Regions from separate parts of the Metapseudomonas furukawaii genome, predicted to be linked through region 1. Evidence: riboswitches for the same ligand, from Rfam matches in the RefSeq annotation. Region 1 holds a riboswitch; each other region holds the start of a gene.
The links. Region 1 has a riboswitch for cobalamin ahead of cobG (precorrin-3B synthase). Riboswitches for the same ligand answer to the same signal wherever they lie in the genome.
Positions count from the first base shown of each region.

Region 1 (5,710 bases):
GGTGGATCAGCAGTTCGTCGCGGGCGGCGGGGCGCTGTTCGGGGGTGATGTGCAGGGTCAGCTTCGCGGCGCTGTCGCGGGGCAGGGCGACCGCCTCCAGCCAGGGCGCGTCGCCGGCCACCTGCATCGTCTCGCCGCCGAGCAGGTCGGCGACGAAGCGCTTGCCCTGTTCCAGGTCGGCCAGGGCGTAGCCGGATGGCGGGTCCAGCAGGCAGGTGCCGAAGCGCAGTTCGCCGCTGGTGGTGATGGCCGGGGCCACCTCCAGGCAGGCGGCGATCTCGCGGGCCATGCGGTTGACCCCGCCGAGGCCGCCGAGCAGCGGCACCACGGCACTGCCGTCCTCGGCCAGGGCCAGCACCGGCGGTTCGGCGCCCTTGCTCGCCAGCAGCGGCGCCAGGGTGCGGATGACGATGCCGGCGGCGCACAGGGCGATGATCGGCGTGTCGTTGCGATACAGCTCGCGCAGGGTCTCGCCGAATTCACTGTAGGGCTCGTCGGCGCCTTCGACGCGCCCGGCGAGGCCGAGCACCCGGGCCTGTGGATAAAGTCCCTGGAGGCGGCGGGCGACGGCCAGGCCGCCGTTGCCGAGGAGGACGATGGCGGGGGCCTTCATCAGCCCCTCCATTTCTGGCCGGGGACCAGGATCATCGAGAAATAGGGCGAGGCCATCGGATCCACCTCGTCCAGCGCCACGATGCGCTGGTTGGCCATGGTGGCGCGCTCGACGTAATGGGCGCGGTCGGCCAGGCCCAGCTCCACCAGCACCCGGCGCACCTTGTCGAAGTTGCGGCCGAGCTTCATGACCACGGCGGCCTCGGCGGTGGCCAGCCGAGCCTTGAGCTCGTCCTCGGGGAGCACCCCGGAGAGCACCGAGAGGCTCTGGTTGCGGTACACCAGGGGCAGGCCGAGCATCGCCGCGCTGCCGAGCATGGAGCAGACGCCGGGGACCACGTCCACCTCGTAGCGGTCGGCCAGGCGGTCGTGCAGGTACATGTAGGAGCCGTAGAAGAAGGGGTCGCCCTCGCAGATCACCGCCACGTCGCGCCCGGCGTCCAGGTGCTGGGCCACCTGCTGGGCGGCGGTGTCGTAGAAGTCGCTGATCACCGTCTCGTAGGACAGCGGCGGCTCCAGCTTCTCGGTGGTCACCGGGTAGACCAGCGGCATGCGCTGCTGGGCCTCGCCGAGGTGCTGCTCGATGATGCCGAAGGCGTTGCCGCCCTCGCCCCGATTGGCCTTGGCCTTGGCGACGAAGTAGCCCACCACCTGCGCCGATTGCAGCAGGCGCAGGGCCTTGACCGTGATCAGTTCCGGATCGCCCGGGCCCACGCCGAGGCCGATCAGCCGTCCCTTGCCGCTCATCATTCCACCTCCGTGGCCAGGGCGTTGACCGCCGCCGCCGCCATGGCGCTGCCGCCCCGGCGGCCGCGCACCACCACGTAGGGCACGCCCCGGCTGTCGGCGGCGAGCAGGTCCTTGGACTCGGCTGCGCCGACGAAGCCCACCGGGAAGCCCAGGATCAGCGCCGGCTTCGGTGCGCCGGCGTCGAGCATTTCCAGCAGGTAGAACAGCGCGGTGGGAGCGTTGCCGATCACCACCACGCTGCCTTCCAGGTGTTCGCGCCAGTGCTCCAGGGCCACCGCCGAGCGGGTGTTGCCCAGTTCGCGGGCCAGCTCCGGTACGCCGGGGTCGTTGAGGGTGCAGATCACCCGGTTGTCCGCCGGCAGGCGGGCGCGGGTGACGCCCTCGGCCACCATGCGCGCATCGCAGAGGATCGGCGCGCCGGCTGCCAGGGCGGCCCGGCCGGCGGTGCCGGCGCCGGGGGAGAAGGCCAGGTCCTGCACCACATCGACCATGCCGCAGGCGTGGATCACCCGCACGGCGAGCTTCTCCAGGTCCGGCGGGATGGCGCTGAGGTCCGCCTCGGCGCGGATGATGGAGAAGGAGTGGCGATAGATCTCCTGACCATCGCGGATGTAATCGATCATTCGGAGGAGCTCCAGCTGTCAGGAGTGGCGGCCAGTCGGTCGCTGGCCTGTTCGAGGTCGAGGTCGCTCGCCAGCAGCCGGCCGAAGCCGTCGCGAGCGCGCTGGTAGAGGTCGTAGCGGCCCGGTGCGCGGGCCAGCAGGGTGAAGGGCGCGACGTGGGCGGCGGCGCAGGAGCGCGGGCAGCCGGTCAGGTGCAGCTGCACCTCGGGTGGCAGGCGGGGCGCCAGGGCCAGGGCGTCGGCCTTGGTGTCGGCGAGGCTGCGTGGGCAGCCGGCGGAGCCGGTGCAGGCGATGAGCCGGGCCAGCGGGGCGGTGGCGTCGGTGACCAAGCCCAGGGCGGCGAGGGCGGCGAGGGTGCCGTCGAGGTCGCGGGGGGCCGGCAGCAGCACCGATTGCCAGGGGGTGAGGCGCAGTTGGCCGTCGCTCTGCTGGTCCGCCAGGTCCGCCAGGGCGTCCAGTTGAGCGGCGTCGAGGCGGCCGAGGGGCGCGGCGGCGCCGGCATGGCGGCCGTCCACGGGGCCCAGGTGGCCGAGGGTGGCGGCGGTGTCGCGGCGCCAGTCCGGCAACGGCTGCAGGGGCGTGCCGAGTCGGCGTTCCAGCTCCGCCACCAAGGCGGCGGGGCCGAGGTCGGCCAGCAGGTGGCGCATGCGTGTCTGCTCCGGGCGGGCGCGGTCGAGGAAGAGCTGCAGCAGCGCCTCCACCAGGGCCGGCACCTGTGCGGCGGGCACGGCGCCGAAGGCGGGGGCGTCGTCCGCGCGCAGCGGCGGGCACCCGGCCAGGCCGAAGGCGAAGGGCGCGTCGGCCTGCGGCCCGAGGGCAGCGAGCCAGATGTCGTGGGGGTGTTCCAGCATGGCCAGGGGTTCGCCGCCGTCCAGCAGCAGGGCGAACTTGGGCGACAGGGCATGGAAGCGCGGGGTGTCCTGCAGCAGTGCCAGCAGGCGCTCGGCCAGGGCGGCGACCGTCTGGCCGACGCCGGGCTCCAGGCCCAGCAGCGGGCTGACCATCAGGTTGCGCAGGTCATCGGCGCCGGGGGAGGGCGCACCCAGGTCGGCGGCCAGCAACGTCTCGATCAGCGCGCCTTCGGCGCCGGGGCGCACGCCACGGATCTGCAGGTTGGCGCGGTTGGTGGCCTCGATCACGCCGCTGGCCTGCTGCCGCGCGGCGGCGGCCACGGCACGGGCCTGGTGGGCGTGGAGGCGGCCACAGGGCAGCTTGATGCGACAGAGGCCGCCATCGCCGGATTGCACGATGCGCAGCAACCCCGGGCAGGCCGAGGGGCGGACGGAGGTGGCAGCGGATTCGGCCTGTTTCAACGGGTCACCCTGGTTGGCGTCGCGGCGACCGGAATATCCCTGGCCCAGGGACACGCTTGCATCGATACACCCCGCCCGATGCGCTCACACGCGACTGGTTTCACCGGCAGGTCTCCTGGCTGGCAGGTCGTCATCCTTCGCGGCCTTCCCGAGCGGTGCTCAGTGGCCAGGGTGCGTGGACTCGCTGCTTACAGTTGCGGGGGCAGCCACGGTGCGACCGTGTTCCCTCAGGGCATCGCACGGGAAATACCCTCGTCACGACCCCCGGCCAGCACCTCTGGCAGGCGCCGGCAACCGATGAAGGGCGCTATTATGCCCGCTTTGAGCGACATGAGGAAAAGGCTGCCTGTCGGAAGGGCAAGCGGCTGACACCTCGGTAGAAACGGGAGTTTCCATGCAGCCCTGGCTGACGGTTGTGGGTATCGGTGAGGACGGCTACGGGGGGCTGGGCAAGGCCGCCCGGCATGCGCTGCTGGGCGCCGCCGAAGTGGTGGGGGCGCCGCGCCAGCTGGCGCTGTTGCCGCGCTGCATCCGTGCCGTGCGTACACCCTGGCCGAGCCCCTTCTCCCTGGAGCCGGTGCTGGCGCGACGGGGCACGACGCTGTGCGTGCTGGCCAGTGGCGACCCGATGCTGTTCGGCGTGGGCGCCAGCCTGGCGCGTCAGGTGCCGGCCGAGGAGCTGCGGGTGCTGCCGGCGCCTTCGTCCGCTTCCCTGGCAGCGGCGCGCCTGGGCTGGCCGCTGCAGGAGGTGACGCTGCTCTCCACCGTGGCGCGGCCCCTGGCGGTGCTCAATGGCCACCTGCACCCCGGCGCGCGGCTGCTGGTGCTGAGCAACGACGGCGGCACCCCGGCGAGCCTCGCGTCCCTGCTGGTGGCGGCCGGTTTCGGCGCCAGTCGCCTCACCGTGCTGGAGCATCTGGGTGGTCCCCTCGAACGCCGGCTCGACGGCCTGGCCAGCGCCTGGAGCGCCGTGGAGGTGGCCGACCTCAACCTGGTGGCGGTGGAGGTGGCGGCCGATCCCGGCACCCGCGCGCTGCCGGTGACCTGCGGGCTGCCCGACGACGCCTACCGCCACGATGGCCAGCTCACCAAGCGCGATGTCCGCGCCATCACCCTGGCCCGCCTGGCGCCGCGCCCCGGCGAGCTGCTGTGGGACGTGGGCGCCGGCTGCGGCTCCATCGGCATCGAATGGATGCGCGCCCATCCCGCCTGCCGGGCCCTGGCCATCGAGGCCAATGCCGGACGCCAGGCGCACATCCGGCACAACCGCGACGCCCTGGGCGTGCCCGGGCTGCAACTGGTGGCCGGCGAGGCCCCGGCGGCGCTGGAGGGTCTGCCGGCGCCGGATGCCATCTTCATCGGCGGCGGCGTCACCGACCCCGGCGTACTGGCGCAGTGCTGGGCGCGGCTCAAGCCGGGCGGCCGCCTGGTGGCCAACGCCGTGACCCTGCAGAGCGAGTCGACTCTGGTGGCCTTCCGCGCCGACAACGGCGGCAGCCTGACCCGCATCACCGTCGCCCAGGCCCAGCCGCTGGGGGACTTCGACACCTGGCGTTCGGCCCTGCCCATCACCCTGCTGGAGGCGGTCAAGCCATGACGGCCGCCTGTTCCTCGCCGGGACGCTCCCATGCGTGACGAAACCCCCGAGCAGCCCGCGCCCCTGCGCAGCGGCTACACCACCGGCAGTTGCGCCACCGCCACCAGCCTGGCGGCGGCGCGCCTGCTGCTGGGCGGCGAGGCGGCCGACGCGGTGGAGATCGTCCTGCCCAAGGGGAAGCGGGTGATGCTGCGCCTGGAGTTCTGCCGACTGATCGACGGCGGCGCCGAGGCCGGCACCCTGAAGGACGCTGGCGACGACCCGGACGTGACCCACGGCGCGCTGATCCATGCCCGGGTGCGGCTGGCCGCCGAGCCGGGGGTGCGCTTCCACGCCGGCCCCGGCGTCGGCACCGTGACCCGTCCCGGCCTGGTGCTGGCGGTGGGCGAACCGGCCATCAACCCGGTGCCCCGGCGGATGATGACCGACCACCTCACCGAACTGGCCGGGACGCTCGGCTATGCCGGTGGCTTCGAGGTGACCGTCTGCGTGCAGGGCGGCGAGGCCCTGGCGCTGAAGACCATGAACCCGCGCCTGGGCATCCTCGGCGGACTTTCCATCCTGGGCACCACCGGCATCGTCCGGCCCTTTTCCTGCGCGGCCTACATCGCCTCCATCCACCAGGGCATCGACGTGGCCTGCGCCAACGGTTTCACCCACCTGGCCGCCTGCACCGGCAACGCCAGCGAGGACGCCATGCGCCAGCGCTACGGCCTGGACGACACGGCGCTGATCGAGATGGGCGACTTCGCCGGTGCGGTGCTCAAGCACCTGCGCAAGGCGCCGGTGGCCAGGCTCAGCCTCTGCGGCGGCTT
Region 1 covers NZ_AP014862.1:667,212-672,921, forward strand. Annotated here, with positions in the region: gene cobJ (precorrin-3B C(17)-methyltransferase) at 1-613, opposite strand, end outside; gene KF707C_RS03090 (precorrin-2 C(20)-methyltransferase) at 613-1,362, opposite strand; gene KF707C_RS03095 (precorrin-8X methylmutase) at 1,359-1,985, opposite strand; gene cobG (precorrin-3B synthase) at 1,982-3,298, opposite strand; cobalamin riboswitch at 3,387-3,558, opposite strand; gene KF707C_RS03105 (bifunctional cobalt-precorrin-7 (C(5))-methyltransferase/cobalt-precorrin-6B (C(15))-methyltransferase) at 3,693-4,895, shown strand; gene KF707C_RS03110 (cobalt-precorrin-5B (C(1))-methyltransferase) at 4,926-5,710, shown strand, end outside.

Region 2 (5,710 bases), 160 kb from region 1:
AAGCGCGGGTCCTCGCGCAACTGGTCAAGGCCGTGGCGAATGAACTGGTCGACGTAGCGATGGTAGTTGGTCAGCAGGATCCAGGGTTGCACATGGCGCCAGTCGCTGCCGGTGTAGTGCACCAGGCGGCGCAGCGAGAAATCCACCCGCGCGGCGTCGAACAGGGCCAGGGGCATCAGGTCGACGTTGTCCCAGTCGTGCAGGCCGTCGGCCACGCCGTCGCTGGCGGCGGAGAGATCGGTGCTGGGAAAGACCCGCGCCAGCTCGGCGGCGGTCACCCCGGAGCCGGCCAGCTCGTCGCCCTGCTCCACCACATAGGGATAGGGAATGTTCTGCTGGCTGACGCCGACTTCCACGGTGACGGTGTAATCCGCCATCAGCGGCGACAGCTGGTCCAGCAGATAGCCCCGGAATGACGCGGGCTGGGTGACGGTGACGCTGTAGGTGCCGGGCACCTGGACCTTGGCGTAGGCCCGCACGGTGCTGGGGACCTCGCCCTGGCAGTGGTAGGTGACCCGTAGCTCGGGATAGCGGAACAGCGCCCGCTCGGCGGCGCTGGGCAGGGTCCGTTCCTTGATATAGCGCTTGAGGGCCTGGCTGAGGGACTGGGTGGCGTGCTGGTAGAGGGCGGCGAGGCGGTCGACGGCCTCCTCGGCGGTGGCGGCAACGACGAATTCGCTGAACGATGGACTGCTCACGGTCTGCTTCCTGGCAGGGGACTCGGCCCTATCTTGCGCCATGCAAACGCGGCGCGACCAGCCTGGAAGGCGACGAAAAACGCGAAGTGCCCGGCGGCCTGGCCGCCGGGCGGAATCGTCAGGCCGGCTGGTGCAGGCGGACGTTGAACAGCGGGCCCTGGCTGTAGCGGGTCAGGGACTTGGCGGCGGCCAGCACGCCGAGGTCGATCAGCGGTTCCACCAGCACCACGCTCATGTAGGCGAGGCCGAAGCTGCCCACGGACGCCAGGTTCTCGGCGCTGAAGCCGTGGCCGTAGAAGGCCCAGAAGGCGACCCAGGCGACGATGCCGCCCTGGTAGGCGGTGGACAGCGCCAGGGCCTGCTTGTAGGAGGTGTCCACATAGGCGGTACGCGCGGGAATGATGCGCCTGGCCAGTTCATGGATGCCCCAGAGCGGCACCAGCAGGGTGGTCACGTTCATGCCGTACTGCGGCAGGTCGAAGGGCGCGAAGAACAGGCCCTGGATCAACAGGCCGGCGGCCAGGCCGATGGCGGTGGCGCCGGCGCCGAACATCAGCAGCAGGGTGGAGCCGAGGATCAGGTGAACCTCCGAGACGCCCACCGGATGGTGCGGCAGGACCTCGAAGAAACCGAACACCAGGGCGGTGGTGAGCAGGCTGCGCAGCGCCAGGGCGGCGACGCCGCCGTTCTCGCGCACCGCGTCACGGGCGAGTTTCGCCGTCAGGCCGAGACCGGCCACGGCAGTTGCATAGCTGAGGAAGAGCTTGGCGCCTTCGACGACGCCGGGTTCGATGTGCATATCGGTTCCTTTCCGCGCCCACCGCGCGGTGACCTGATGAGTTGGGGGCTGGGCCCGGTGACGATGGCAGGTCTCCTGGCTCGCGGCTTGGTACTTCGCCCGCCTTCCCGGCCGGCTGGCCAGTGGCATGTTGGGCATCGTGCGCCGCTTACAGTTGCGGGGGCAGCCAGGGAATCGGCCCTTGCGAGGCCTCACCCTGTTCCCTTTTCACCGACCTCGGGGGTCGGAACCATCGGCGGCAACATTAACGTCGCGGCTGCACAAAGAACAGCGGAATCGCCCGGGAACCAGCCGGCATGGACTCAAACCAGGTGCGGCGTGCTGCGGGCCAGCAGCGCCTCGACATCGACTCCCCGTGGCAGGGTGCCGTAGACGCGGCCGTGCCCCTCCAGCCGGCTGGCGATGAAGACATCGGATACCGTGGCGTTTCCGGCCTCCAGCAGCAGCTTGGCCTGCAGCGCCACGGCCACGTCCTCGGTCAGTTGGCGGGCGCGGTACTGGATGTCGCCGGTGTCGGCGAAGCCCTGCTTCAGCTTGCCGATGAAGCCCGCCAGGCGCGCATCGCCGTGGCCGTCGCCGAGTTCGGCGAACAGCGCGTCGAGTACGCCGGGCTCCTTGGACAGGGCCCGCAGCACGTCCAGGCACTGCACGTTGCCCGACCCTTCCCAGGTGGAGTTGACCGGGGCTTCGCGGTAGAGGCGTGGCAGGATGCTGTCCTCGACGTAGCCGGCGCCGCCCAGGCACTCGGCGGCCTCGTTGATCATCGCGGGGGCGCGCTTGCAGATCCAGTACTTGCCCACCGCCGTCACCAGGCGGGCGAACCTGTCCTCCTGCTCGTCATGGGCGTTGTCCAGGGCCCGGCCCATGCGCAGGGTCAGGGCCAGGGCGGCCTCGCTTTCCAGCGCGAGGTCGGCCAGGACGTTCTGCATCAGGGGCTGTTCGGCCAGCACGCGGCCGCCGACCTTGCGGTGGGCGCAATGGTGGGCGGCCTGGGTCAGGGCCTGACGCATGAGGGCGCTGGAGCCGATCATGCAGTCGAAGCGGGTCAGCGCGACCATTTCGATGATGGTGGGCACGCCGCGCCCTTCTTCCCCCACCATCCAGGCCAGGGCGCCGCGGTACTCCACTTCGCTGGAGGCATTGGACCAGTTGCCCAGCTTGTTCTTCAGGCGCTGGATGTAGAACTCATTGCGGCGGCCATCCGGGCGGTGCCGGGGCAGGAGGAAGCAGGACAGGCCCTTGTCGGTGTAGGCCAGGGTCAGGAAGGCGTCGCACATGGGGGCCGAGCAGAACCATTTGTGGCCCACCAGTTCATAGGCCTGCCCCGGCCCGGGGATCCCCACCGGATGGGCGCGGGTGGTGTTGGCGCGGACATCGGTGCCGCCCTGCTTCTCGGTCATGGCCATGCCGATGGTCAGGCCGGTCTTCTGCTCCATGGGCAGGTTGCGGGGGTCGTACTCGGTGGAAAGGATCTTCGGCAGCCACTGGTCGGCGACCTCGGGCTGCAGGCGCAGGGCCGGCACGCTGGCGAAGGTCATGGTCAGCGGGCAGCCGCTCCCGGCCTCGGCCTGGCTGTGCAGGTAGCTCATGCCGGCCCGCGCCACGTGGGCGCCCGCGCGGGGGGCGGTCCAGGGCGAGGTGGGGATGCCGTGGGCGATGGCGGCGCCCATGAGCTCGTGGTAGGCCGGGTGGAACTCCACCAGGTCGATGCGATGGCCATAGCGGTCGTGGCTCTTGAACACCGGCTTGTTCTCGTTGGCGAGGAAGCCCGCCACCATCAGGGGCCCACCGGCCAGGGCGCCGTAGGTTTCCAGCCGTTCCTCGGCCCAACCGCCCTGGTAACGGCGCACCCACTCCTGCAAGGGCAGATCGACGCGGTAGAGGTTGGCGCCTTCCAGCGGCGGCACCTGGTTGAAGACTTCATGGGTTTCGGCGGATGCGTGCAGGCTCATTTCAGTTCTCCAGGGCAGGTTGGCCGGCGCCCAGGGCGCGCAGGCAGAAGGTCACGAGGTTGTCGCAGACGCTGTCGAGGTCGTCCGCCCGATGCCCGGCTTCGCGCAAGGCGCGGGCCGGAGGCGACAGCGGTCCCACCAGCGACTCGGCGATGGCACCTACCAGGCAGGCGGCGGTCAGGGGGATGGAGGGCACCTGGAACTCGCCACGGTCGCGTCCCTCTTCAAGCAATCGTTCGAAAAGCTCCGCATAGGCCTCGCGGTAGAGCAGGCGCTGCTCGTCCACTTCGGGGTCCACCGGCTCGGCGATCAGGGCGAAGGCCAGGCGACGGCTGTTCCAGGCCCGCGCCGCGAACTGGCGCAACCCCCGGGCCAGGCGCTCGGCTGCACTGCCATCGCCCCGCAGGACAGTGGCCAGGCTGTCGACTTCCTGCTGGCTGGCACGGGCGAAGACCTCGGCGGCCAGCTCGCCCTTGTTGCCGAAATGGCGGTAGAGGCTGCCGGTGGCGATGCCGGCGTCTTCGGCCAGGGCCTGCATGGTCAGGGCGGCGAATCCCCCGTCCACCACCCGGGCATGGGCGCAGGCGAGGATGCGGTTGCGCAGCGACTGGTCACGGTCGAGCCGTGCGGCGGTGGTGCGGTAGGCCATGGTCTGAATCCCGGTTCACTGTTTTTAGTGAATCAGGATTCAGAGGTTGCAGAAAGCGGGAGAGGTGCCGCGAAGGATGGCATTAATGCCGCCGCGTTCCGGCCTGCGAGAAGGTGCCTCAGCTGAGGGAGCGAACCGCCGCGACGGGGCGGCACAGCAGCCAGTCATGGAGCAGGCTGCGCAGCTCCTCGAACTTCACCGGCTTGGCCAGGTAGTCGCTCATGCCCGCCGCCAGGCAGCGCTCGCGATCGCCGCTGTGGCTGTGGGCGGTGATGGCCAGCACCGGCAGCTCCGCGCAACCGGGCATGGCCCGAAGCGCGCGGCAGGTGGCGAACCCGTCCATCACCGGCATCTGGCAGTCCAGCAGCACGGCGTCCACCGGCTCCCGGCGAATCTGCTCCAGGGCTTCGGCCCCGTTGTCGGCGGTGACGACGCGGTAGCCGAGCTTGAGCAGCATGCCTCGAGTGACCAGCTGGTTGATGGCATTGTCCTCCACCACCAGCACGGTGCACTGATCCGGCCGGCGCACCGGCTGGCCTCCGGGGCGACGCATGGGCACGGCCCGGGCCTGGACGGGAAGCGAGAAGGCCAGGTCGAGGGTGAAGGTGCTGCCATGACCGGGCCTGGACTGATGGGACAGGGCGCCACCGAGCAGGGCCACCAGTTGCTGGCTGAGGGCGAGGCCGATGCCCAGGCCGCCGTACTCACGGGTCATGGAACCGTCCAGCTGGTAGAAGCGCCGGTACAGCAGGCCGTCCGGCGGGGTGACGAAGCCGATGCCGGTGTCACTCACCTGGATGCTCAGGGCCAGGCCGCCGGCCTCCGTCTCCTGGCCGCTGACGCTGAGGCCGACGCGGCCCCGGGGGGTGAACTTGATGGCGTTGTCCAGCAGGTAGCCCAGGGCCTGGGCCAGCTTGCCGGAATCGCCTTCCAGGGTATCCGGCAGCTTGTGGTCGAAGCTGAGCTCGAAGGCCAGCCCCTTCTCCGTCGCCCGGGGTTCGAACTGGGCGCGCAGGCTGTCCAGCATGCCCCGCAGGCTGAAAGGCTCCCGTCGAGGGTAGAGCTTGCCGGCCTGCAGTTCGGTCATGGCGAGGATGTCGTTCACCAGGCGCATCATGTCCCGTGCCGAACCGGATGCCGTGCGCTGGTACTGCTCCAGTTCGTCGTCCAGGGAGAGGGTCTGCATCAGCTCCAGGGAGCCGATCACGCCGTTCATCGGGGTGCGCAGTTCGTGGGTGACGGTGGCGAGGAATTCGTCCTTCAGGCGGTTGCTGTTTGCCAGCTCCTGGTTCAGCGCTTCCAGCTTGCGGCTCGCGTCCTGGAGGATGCGGGCACGCTCCTCCTTCATGGCGTTGATGCGGTCGGCAAGCGCCAGGGACAGCAGTCCGACCTCCAGCGCCGAGCCGATCTGGCTGGCGTACATGGTGAGGAAGATATTGGGCAGGTAGCCGAGCACCATCAGGGTGTTGACGGCGCCCCCCAGCAGGAAGGCGGTCCAGGCGATGATGAAGTAGCGCGCGACGCGCATGCCCCGCAGCCAGGCGAGCACGCCGGCGGAGAAGATCGCCACGGTGAAGATCAGCGCCAGGGAGGTGGCCAGGCGCAGGGCGAC
Region 2 covers NZ_AP014862.1:828,490-834,199, reverse strand. Annotated here, with positions in the region: gene amn (AMP nucleosidase) at 1-698, opposite strand, end outside; gene KF707C_RS03875 (energy-coupling factor ABC transporter permease) at 817-1,497, opposite strand; cobalamin riboswitch at 1,546-1,746, opposite strand; gene KF707C_RS03870 (acyl-CoA dehydrogenase family protein) at 1,800-3,449, opposite strand; gene KF707C_RS03865 (TetR/AcrR family transcriptional regulator) at 3,451-4,098, opposite strand; gene KF707C_RS03860 (hybrid sensor histidine kinase/response regulator) at 4,217-5,710, opposite strand, start outside.
Region 2: linked by a shared signal. The riboswitch ahead of KF707C_RS03875 (energy-coupling factor ABC transporter permease) and the one ahead of cobG (precorrin-3B synthase) in region 1 are both predicted to bind cobalamin.

Region 3 (5,710 bases), 2.6 Mb from region 1:
GGGCACGCCCTATCGCTGGGGCGGCAATACACCTGACAGCGGCTTCGATTGCAGTGGCCTGATCGGTTACGTCTACCGCGACGTGGCTGGTATCCAGCTGCCGCGCTCCACCCGAGAGATGATCGCCATGGGCGCGCCGAACGTCGGGCTCAGCGCGCTGCAGAGTGGCGACCTGGTGTTCTTCGCCACCAACGGTGGTGGTCAGGTCAGCCATGCCGGCATCTATGTGGGCGAGGGACGTTTCGTCCATGCGCCGCGCACTGGCGGTACGGTTCGTCTGGACAGCCTGTCGAACAGCTACTGGCAACGCAGCTATCTCAGCGCCAAGCGCGTACTCTTCGATCCACGATTTGCCCAGACTCAGTGAGGTCCGTCATGACCAACCGCACGCTCAACCTCGACGACGCCCTGTATGGCTATCTCCTCGAGGTCTCGCTGCGGGAGTCGCCCCTGCTCGCGCGCCTTAGGGAAGAAACCCTCGCGCTGCCCATGGCGCGTTGGCAGGTGGCGCCCGAGCAGGGCCAGTTCCTGGCATTGCTGGTGAAGCTGATCGGCGCCCGTCGCATCCTCGAAGTGGGCACCTTCACCGGCTACAGCGCCCTCTGCATGGCCGCCGAACTGCCGGAGGACGGCCGGCTGCTGTGCTGCGACCTGCCGGGCGACTACAACGCCATCGCACGGCGCTACTGGGCGGAAGCCGGTGTGGCCGAGCGCATCGAGCTGCGCCTGGGACCGGCCCTGGACACCCTGGCGACCCTGGCAGACGGTGCCTTCGACCTGGCGTTCATCGACGCCGACAAGGCCAACTACCCCGTCTACCTGGAGGAAGCGTTGCGCCTGGTCCGGCCGGGTGGCCTGATCCTGTTCGATAACGTGCTCTGGAGCGGTCGGGTGCTGGAGGTCGAGCCTGAAAGCGAGGACACCCGCGCCATCCAGGCGCTGAATCGCGCGTTGCGGGACGACGCCCGCGTCGACCTGTCCCTGCTTCCCCTGGGCGATGGCCTGACCCTCTGCCGCAAGCGCTGAGCGAGGACCATGGCCGAGTCCATCCGCCTGCCACCCCAGCCGGACGTTTGCGAACTCTGCAGGCGCGCCGCCGCGCTGACCCGCCATCACCTGATCCCCAGGGCGCTCCACGACAAGCCTTACGTGCAGAAGCGCTTCGATCGCATCGAGCGCATCACCGCCACGCTCTGGGTGTGCCGCCCTTGCCACAACCAGATCCACAGGTTGTTCAGCGAGAAGGAGCTGGCGCTCACCTTCAACACCCGCGAAGCGCTCCTGGCCGACGAGCGACTGCGCACCTTCGTCGACTGGCTGGCCGGCAAGCCCGCTGGATTCACGCCGAGGCACTGATCGGCGGGTGCGATTGACGCTGTCCCGACGACCCTCTACCCTTCGCGCCTGCCTCAGGTGCCCCTTGACCTTGCGTCGAAGGGGTGAAACAGGGAAGCCGGTCCATCCCCCATGGGAGATTCCGGCGCTGCCCCCGCAACGGTAGGCGAGTCGACAGCCGCATTCGGCCACTGTGCACACGCATGGGAAGGCGCGGCAGGGGAGCCAGGCTCCACTCGCAAGCCCGGAGACCGGCCTGGTGCAACCAGCGCACGGCGGACCTTCCGCCCTGCAGACCCCACAGATGTCGCGCGGGTGGCGCGACGGAGAGCAGATCTTGATTCGCAAGCCTTTAATCAAGCCCGCGGCCTTTGCGCTGCTGGGCGGCACATCCCTTTCCAGCTTCCTGGCCGCCGCGCCCCTGACCCTGGACGAACAGGTGGTCACCGCCACCCGCAGCGAACGGCCGGTCAGGGCCAGCCTGGCCGCGACCACGGTGATCGATCGTGAGGAGATCGAGCGGAGCCAGGCCCGGTCGGTGCCCGAGCTGCTGCGCAGGGTGCCGGGGGTGACCCTGAGCAACAATGGCGGCCCGGGCAAGAACACCACCTTGTTCATGCGTGGCGCCGAGTCCGACCACGTCCTGGTGCTGATCGACGGGGTCAAGGTGGGGTCGGTCAGCGCCGGCCTGACAGCCTTCCAGGACCTTCCGGTGGAGCTGATCGAGCGCATCGAAGTGGTTCGTGGTCCGCGCTCCAGCCTCTATGGCTCGGAAGCCATCGGTGGCGTAATCCAGATCTTCACCCGCAAGGGCGGTGGCGATGGTCGTGCCAAACCCTGGTTCTCCGCCGGCTACGGTACTCACGACAGCTATGAAGGCAGCGCCGGCGTGGCCGGTGGCGACGACAAGGCCTGGTACAACCTGGGCGTCAGCAGCCAGGACACCGATGGCATCAACTCCCGTCGCCAGGGGAGCAATTACTACGAGCCGGACGCCGACGGCTATCGCAATCTGTCCGGCACCCTGCGGGCGGGACTCCGTTTCGACAACGGACTGGAGCTGGACGGCACCCTGATGCGTGCCAGGGCGCATAACGACTACGACGATATCGACCGCTTCGGCTTCTTCCATCCCCTGGGGGGGCACGATGCCAATGCCGACAACCGCCAGTCGGTCACGGGCGGCCGGGCGCGCTTCAGTCCGCTCGAGGCGTGGGACGTCACCCTGCAGGCCGGTCGCAGCGAGGACAGGTCCCGCAGCGAAGTGGATGGCCAGTTCGATGCTCGCTTCGACTCCAAGCGCGACAGTGCATCCTGGCTCAACGACGTCACCCTGGCCGAGGGGCATGTACTGACCCTCGGCTATGACTGGCAACGGGACCAGGTCAGCAGCTCCACCCCCTTCGACAAGGACTCGCGCAAGAATGAAGGCGGGTTCGTCCAGTATCTGGGCGAGCACGGTCGCCAGGACTGGCAGCTCAGTCTTCGTCGCGACGACAACGAGCAGTTCGGCACCCACGACACTGGCAACGCCGCTTGGGGATTGGCACTTAGCGAGGCGGTACGCTTCGGCCTGAGTTATGGCACGGCCTTCAAGGCGCCCAGTTTCAACGAGCTCTACTACCCGGGCTACGGCAACCCGAACCTGGATGCCGAGACCTCCGAAAGCATCGAGGCGTCGCTGTCCGGTCGGCATGAGTGGGGGCACTGGTCCGCCAACCTGTTCCGCAACGATATCGATGACCTGATTGCCTACGACTCCACCCTGGGCCCCTTCGGTGGCCCGAACAATATCGGCAAGGCCCGCATCGACGGCCTCGAGCTGGTCCTCGGCAGCCAATGGCTGGGCTGGGACTGGCGCGCCAATGCCACCTTCCTCGACACCGAGAACCGCGATGGCAGCGCCAACGCCGGCAATGAACTGCCGCGCCGCCCCCAGCAGGCCTTCAATCTCGATATCGATCGCCGCATCGGCCGCTTTGGCGTGGGCGCTACCCTTCATGCAGAGGGCCGCAGCTACGACGATCTGGCCAACCGCAACGAGGTGGCCGGCTACGCCACCCTCGACCTGCGCGGTGAGTACTGGCTGGACGATGAGTGGCGCCTGCAGGCCAGGGTGACCAACCTGTTGGACGCCGACTACGAGACCGCGCTGGACTACAACCAGCCCGGCCAGGCCGTGTATTTCACCGTCCGCTACCAAGCCCTCTGACAGGAGCGACCATGACCGAATCCGCCGAACGCGATGCCCGCCACAAGGCCCGCATGCAGCGCAAGAAAGCGCTGATCGACGAGAAGATCGCCCAGGCCCGGGACGAGTACGGCCTGCTGCTGGTGCACACCGGCAACGGCAAGGGCAAGAGCAGCTCCGCCTTCGGCATGGTGGCCCGGGCCCTTGGCCACGGCATGAAGGTGGGCGTGGTGCAGTTCATCAAGGGCGGCATGTCCACCGGGGAGGAGGCCTTCTTCCGGCGTTTTCCCGAGGAGGTCAGCTACCACGTGATGGGCGAGGGCTACACCTGGGACACCCAGGATCGCCAGCGCGATATCGAGAAGTCCCGTGCGGCCTGGGCGATCGCCCGTGAGCTGCTGGACGATCCCCGGGTGGGGCTGGTGGTGCTGGATGAGCTGAACATCGCGCTGAAGCACGGCTACCTGGAACTGGACGAGGTGCTGCGGGACATCCAGTCTCGCCCGGAGCACCAGCATGTCGTGGCCACCGGCCGGGGCGCGCCGGAGGGCCTGGTCGAGGCCGCCGACACCGTCACCGAGATGAGCCTGGTGAAGCACGCCTTCAAGGCCGGCGTGAAGGCCCAGAAGGGCGTGGAGTTCTGATGGAACGTTCCTGTCCCGCCCTGTTGATCGCCGCCCCGGCCTCGGGGCAGGGCAAGACCACCGTCACGGCAGCCCTGGCGCGTCTCCACGCCCGTCAAGGGCGCCGGGTGCGGGTCTTCAAGTGCGGTCCGGATTTCCTCGATCCGATGATCCTCGCCCGGGCTTCGGGCCATCCCGTGTACCAGCTGGACCTCTGGATGGTGGGCGAGGCCGAGAGCCGTCGCCTGCTCTGGGAGGCCGCCGGTGACGCCGACCTGATCCTGATCGAGGGGGTGATGGGGCTGTTCGACGGCTCGCCGTCGGCGGCCGACCTGGCCCGACGCTTCGGCGTTCCGGTGCTGGGCGTGATCAATGGCGCGGCCATGGCCCAGACCTTCGGCGCCCTGGCGGTGGGCCTGGCCACCTACCAGCCGGACCTGCCGTTCGCCGGGGTGCTGGGCAATCGTGTCGGCAGCCAGCGGCACAGCGACCTGATCCGCGACAGCCTGCCGGACTGGATCCGCTGGTATGGCGCCCTGCCACGCAGCAGCGAGGTGGAACTGCCCAGCCGGCACCTGGGACTGGTGCAGGCCGAGGAACTGGCGGACCTGGATGCCCGCCTGGATGCCGCCGCCGATGCGCTGGCCGCCAGCGCCGAGGTGGCCTTGCCGCCCGCGGTCCGCTTCGCCGCGCCGGAGGCGCCGGGAGAGCGGCCCGACCTGGCCGGCGTGCGCATCGGCGTTGCGCGGGATACCTCGTTCGCCTTCCTGTACCAGGCCAACCTGGACCTCCTCGAACAGCTGGGCGCCGAACTCAGGTTCTTCTCGCCGTTGGCCGACAACGCCTTGCCGGAGGTGGACAGTCTCTATCTGCCCGGCGGCTATCCGGAACTGCATCTGCCGCAACTGGCCGGGAATCGCGCCATGGCGGAGGCCATCCGCGCGCATCATCAGGCCGGCAAGCCGATCCTCGCGGAATGTGGCGGCATGCTCTACCTGCTGGAGGGGCTGACCGACGTGACGGGCGCAGCCGCCGATCTGCTCGGCCTGCTCCCCGGTCGAGCCACCCTGCAGAAGCGCCTGGCCGCCCTGGCCCTGCAGGAGGCGCGGCTGCCCGAGGGTTCGCTGCGGGGCCACACCTTCCACCATTCGCTGCTGGACTCCCCGCAGGTGCCCCTGGTCCGGGGCCTTTGCCCCAACGACAAACCCGTAGCCGAAGCGGTGTTCCGCTCCGGGCGCCTGACCGCCTCGTACATCCACTTCTACCTGCCGTCCAATCCCCGAGCCGCCGCGGAGCTGTTCAGACCATGAGCGACCACGCCTTCAGCCCCGATGAGCGAGCGGCGGTCTATCGCGCCATCGCCGAGCGTCGCGACATGCGTCATTTCAGCGGGGGCGAGGTCGCCCCCGAGCTGCTGGCGCGCCTGCTGGAGGCCGCCCATCAGGCGCCCAGCGTGGGGTTGATGCAGCCCTGGCGCTTCATTCGCATCACCCGTGCCGAGCTGCGCGAGGCGATCCACGGGTTGGTGGAGGCGGAGCGGGCGCGTACCGCCGAGGCCCTG
Region 3 covers NZ_AP014862.1:4,247,859-4,253,568, reverse strand. Annotated here, with positions in the region: gene KF707C_RS19605 (C40 family peptidase) at 1-367, shown strand, start outside; gene KF707C_RS19600 (O-methyltransferase) at 376-1,026, shown strand; gene KF707C_RS19595 (hypothetical protein) at 1,036-1,356, shown strand; cobalamin riboswitch at 1,395-1,609, shown strand; gene btuB (TonB-dependent vitamin B12 receptor) at 1,676-3,547, shown strand; gene cobO (cob(I)yrinic acid a,c-diamide adenosyltransferase) at 3,559-4,170, shown strand; gene KF707C_RS19580 (cobyrinate a,c-diamide synthase) at 4,170-5,459, shown strand; gene bluB (5,6-dimethylbenzimidazole synthase) at 5,456-5,710, shown strand, end outside.
Region 3: linked by a shared signal. The riboswitch ahead of btuB (TonB-dependent vitamin B12 receptor) and the one ahead of cobG (precorrin-3B synthase) in region 1 are both predicted to bind cobalamin.